2 regions of the Streptomyces sp. JLBT605 genome follow, and region 2 is predicted to be linked to the other one. Evidence: riboswitches for the same ligand, from Rfam matches in the RefSeq annotation. Region 2 holds a riboswitch; the other holds the start of a gene.

Region 1 (2,191 bases), 2.6 Mb from region 2:
CCTGGTGCCGACGCCGGGCGGCATCGGATCGGTGGAGGCGGCGCTGGTCATCGCGCTGGTCGGGGCCGGGGCGACGACTCCGGCCGCCACCGCCGTGGTGCTGGGCTACCGGCTGATCACCGTCTGGCTGCCGCTGCTGCCGGGGGCGCTGACGCTGGGCGTGCTGGTGCGGCGCAAAGTCCTGTGATCGATCAATTCCCGTTGTCCGGATAGCGGATACCGGATGGTCAGGCCACCGGAGGCTTTCGAAACCGGAGACCGGGCCGGTATGTGACGATTGACACTTCGTCAATACATGAGCATGTGTCAAAATACTCGGCGACGTAACGCGCGTGCTCCGGGGTCGGTGAAACTCCGAACCGGCGGTGAAAGTCCGCGACCCGGCCGAAGCCATCGGCCGGTTGACCCGGTGGAATTCCGGGACCGACGGTCAAAGTCCGGATGGTAGGACGTACGCGGCGGCACGATGTCGTGCAGTGACCCGTCCGGTGCGGATCGGCGGCGATCACCGGCAGCGATCATCAGGGGTTGATCGCCGGTGGCCGCCCGAGTCCCGCGATGAACCGGGCCCGCTCACCCACGACGGCTGTGTCCGTGTCCCCGGAAACCGCACGGCGGTCGGGGAGCGGCAGCGCACCACGCACTCCCCCTCCGTCTCCGGCAGACCACCAAGGCCCGCCGCGCCCTTGAAAAAGGGCCGGGCCGGCGAAGAGTCGAGAAAGCAGGAGGGACACACACCGTGACCGTGTTGGAGCAGACGGCGGCAGGGACCGAACGCCTCATGGCAGTGGAGCAGGCGATCGAGGCATTCGCCGAAGGCGGTTTCGTGATCGTCTTCGACGAGGAATCCCGCGAGAACGAAGGCGATTTGATGATCGCCGCCGAGTACACCGACGAGGAATCACTGAAGCAGATGCTGGATCACACCTCGGGTGTGATCTGTGTGGCCCTCCCCGACGAACGCGCCGCCGAACTCCGGCTGCCCCATATGGTGGAAGACAACACCGGACTGCACGAAACGGCCTTCACCGTCTCCGTCGATCTCAAGGCGGGGGGAACCACCGGTATTTCCGCGCAGGAGCGGTCCCGGACCATCCAGGCGCTCGCCGACCCCGCCACCGCCCCCGAGGACCTGGGCCGGCCCGGCCATGTCTTCCCGGTCCGCGCCGCCCCCGGCGGGGTGCTCCAGCGGGACGGGCACACCGAGGCCGCCGTCGACCTCTCCCGGCTCGCCGGGCTGTCCGGGGTCACCACCATGTGCGAGGTGGTCAACGCGGACTGGAGCATGGCCCGGTACGACGATCTGCGGCAGCTGGCGGCCAGCCGGCTGGTGCCGCTGATCTCGGTGCGCGACCTGGCCGCCTACCGGCTGGCGCGGGCCGCGGCAGCTCTGACGGGTGGCGACCGGCGCTGACGGGTGCTGACGGGTGCCGACCGGCGCTGACGGGTGCCGACCGGTGCTGACGGCTGCCGCTGACGCGTGCTGACCGGCTCTGACCGGTGCCGACCGGCCGCGAAGATCGACTGGTCGGCCTCCGGACCCCGGATTACCGTCGAATGGGCGAACGCCTCGGTCCGCCCGACGCTCATACCCGGGGGCACACCATGGCGACTTCCCGCCCGGCACCGGACACCGGGACAGCCACCGCGGAGGACCGGTCACAGGGCGGCAAGGGCGTCGCACTGGCCGTCATCGCCAGCTGCCAGCTGATGGTGGTCCTGGACATCACCATCGTGAACATCGCGCTGCCGCACATCCAGAGCGCGCTGGAGTTCTCCACCACCAGCCTGTCGTGGGTGGTCAACGCCTACACCCTCACCTTCGGCGGACTGCTGTTGCTCGGCGGCCGGACCGGTGACATCCTCGGCCGCCGCCGGGTGTTCATCGGCGGCGTGCTGCTGTTCGTGCTGGCGTCGCTGCTCGGAGGTCTGGCGCAGACCTCCGGGCAGCTGCTGGCCGCCCGCGCGCTCCAGGGGGTCGGCGGCGCGATCGCCTCCCCCACCTCGCTGGCGCTGATCACCACGACCTTCACCGAAGGCCCGGAACGCAACCGGGCCTTCGGCGTGTTCGCCGCGGTCTCGGCCGGCGGCGGCGCGATCGGGCTGCTGCTCGGCGGGATCCTCGTCGAATGGCTCGACTGGCGCTGGATCTTCTTCGTCAACGTGCCCATCGGCCTGCTCATCGCCTTCG
Region 2 (2,191 bases):
GTCTCGGCCATCACATCGGCGGTGAACTCGCCGTCCGCGGTGTCCACGACGGTCAGACAGACGCCGTTGACCGCGATGGAGTCGCCGTGCTTGGCGCCCTGGGTGACGAGCGGGCCGCGCAGCCGGAAGCGCGAGGAGTCGCCGAGGTTCTCGACGGCGACAACCTCACCCAGTTCTTCAACGATTCCCGTGAACACGTCAGTTCTCCTCGGAGTCGGTCGCAGTGGCGGTGGCTGGTGGTGCTGCGGGTGGTTCTGCGGGTGGTGCCGGTGGTGCGGGCACGGCGGTGACGCGCAGGTCGGGGCCGAGCCGGGTGGCGTCGGTCATCTCGAGGCGCAACGCCTGCGTGATGGTGGTGATTCCGGCGTCGCCGAGCGCGGCCGGGCCGTCGCCGAGCAGCGCCGGGGCGAGGTAGCCGACGACCTGGTCGACGGCGCCGGCGGCGATGAAGGACCCGGCGAGGGTCGGCCCGCCCTCCAGCAGCACCGAGCGCACCCCGCGCTGGTGGAGGGCGGTGAGCAGGGCGTGGATGCCGAGTCCGGTGTCGTCGCCCGGCAGCCGCAGGACCTCGACGCCGGGCAGGTGCCGGGTGTCGGCCTCCTCGGAGACGGCGATCAGGGTCGGTGCCGCGTCGTCCAGGACGCGGGCGCTCGGCAGGATCATCGCGTGGGTGTCGACGACCACCCGCAGCGGCTGGGTCACGTCGTCCCGGCCGCGCACGGCCAGATGCGGGTCGTCGGTCCGCAGGGTGCCGGATCCGACGACGACCGCGTCGGCCTCGGCGCGCAGCCGGTGCACATCGGCGCGGGAGTCCGGCGAGGTGATCCAGCGGCTGCTGCCGTCGGCGGCGGCGATGCGGCCGTCCAGGGTCGCGGCGTACTTCCACACCACGAAGGGGCGGCCGAGCCGGACGGCGGTCAGCCAGGCGATGTTGCCGGCCTCGGCCTCCTCGGCCAGCAGCCCGGCCTCGACCTCGATGCCGGCGGCGGCGAGGGTGGCGGCGCCGGCGCCCGCCGCCGGGGTGGGGTCGGCGACGGCGTAGACGACGCGGGCGACTCCGGCGGCGATCAGGGCCTGGGCGCACGGACCGGTGCGTCCGGTGTGGTTGCAGGGTTCCAGGGTGACGACGGCGGTTCCGCCGCGGGCCCGGTCGCCGGCCGCGCGGAGTGCGTTCACCTCGGCGTGCGGGCCGCCCGCGCGCCGGTGCCAGCCTTCTCCGACCGGCTCGCCGTGGGCGTCGAGGACGACGCAGCCGACGACCGGATTGGGGCTGGTGTGGCCGAGGCCGTGGGCGGCGAGCGCGATGGCGCGGCGCATCGCGCGGGTTTCGGCTGCGGTGGCCACCGGGTCCTCCTGCCTGCTGGGCACGGACTCCGGGGCTGTCTGAGTCGACAGAAGCGGGAAGGTAGCACCGCTAAGACGCCGACGCCGGGAAACGGGCCGTCCCCCCATCACGGGAACGAACGGACCGCCGGCAGCGGCGCACCGGTGCTTCGCCCGCCGCGCACTGCCTCCCATCCGGACTTTAACCGTCGGTCCAGGAATTTCACCTGGTCAACCGGCCGCTGGCTGCGGACGGGTCGCGGACTGTAACCGCCGGTTCGGATTTTCACCGACCCCGGAGTGCGCTGACGTCACTGGTACGCCACCAGTGTGCCATGCGCGATCGCGCCGACTGGAGGCGGCTTCTCTGTGGCTTCCCTCACCTGCCGCGCGCCCGCGGGCCCGGCGATGCGGGGCCGGCGGCACCGGGCGGTGCGGGCCGTCGCCCGGGCCTGATGGCTGACCACACGTCAGCGGGCGGTTACGCGGGGAGGCTCGAACCGTTCGGGCGGGGCTGGCGAAAACGCGTTCGCCGGGCAGGCTTGCCCAGCGGGCCGGTACCGGCCGGTGCGGGAGGGGACGGCGGATGGACACCAGTGCGACCGGGTCCGCGGGCGGGCCGGGGGTGCCCGAGGTGCGGCGGGCGCGCCTCGCCGTCGCGGCGGTCTTCGCGGTGCATGGCACCGTCACCGGCAACTTCGCCACCCGCGTCCCCTGGCTCCAGGAGCACTTGGACATCAGCGCGGGCGCGCTCGGCCTGGCACTCGCCTTCCCCGCGATCGGCTCCTCGGTCGCGATGCCCCTGGCCGGCCGGATCAGCCACCGCTTCGGCGCGCGGGCCGCACTGCGCGGACTGCTCGCCCTGTGG

What was found. Region 2 has a riboswitch for FMN ahead of ribD (bifunctional diaminohydroxyphosphoribosylaminopyrimidine deaminase/5-amino-6-(5-phosphoribosylamino)uracil reductase RibD). Riboswitches for the same ligand answer to the same signal wherever they lie in the genome.
Region 1: linked by a shared signal. The riboswitch ahead of ribB (3,4-dihydroxy-2-butanone-4-phosphate synthase) and the one ahead of ribD (bifunctional diaminohydroxyphosphoribosylaminopyrimidine deaminase/5-amino-6-(5-phosphoribosylamino)uracil reductase RibD) in region 2 are both predicted to bind FMN.

The regions. Positions count from the first base shown of each region.
Region 1 is NZ_CM177087.1:3,472,332-3,474,522, forward strand. It holds gene AC4BDD_RS15025 (lysylphosphatidylglycerol synthase transmembrane domain-containing protein) at 1-187, shown strand, start outside; FMN riboswitch at 329-457, shown strand; gene ribB (3,4-dihydroxy-2-butanone-4-phosphate synthase) at 782-1,414, shown strand; gene AC4BDD_RS15035 (MFS transporter) at 1,606-2,191, shown strand, end outside.
Region 2 is NZ_CM177087.1:862,678-864,868, forward strand. It holds gene AC4BDD_RS04035 (riboflavin synthase) at 1-197, opposite strand, end outside; gene ribD (bifunctional diaminohydroxyphosphoribosylaminopyrimidine deaminase/5-amino-6-(5-phosphoribosylamino)uracil reductase RibD) at 199-1,344, opposite strand; FMN riboswitch at 1,501-1,631, opposite strand; gene AC4BDD_RS04045 (MFS transporter) at 1,910-2,191, shown strand, end outside.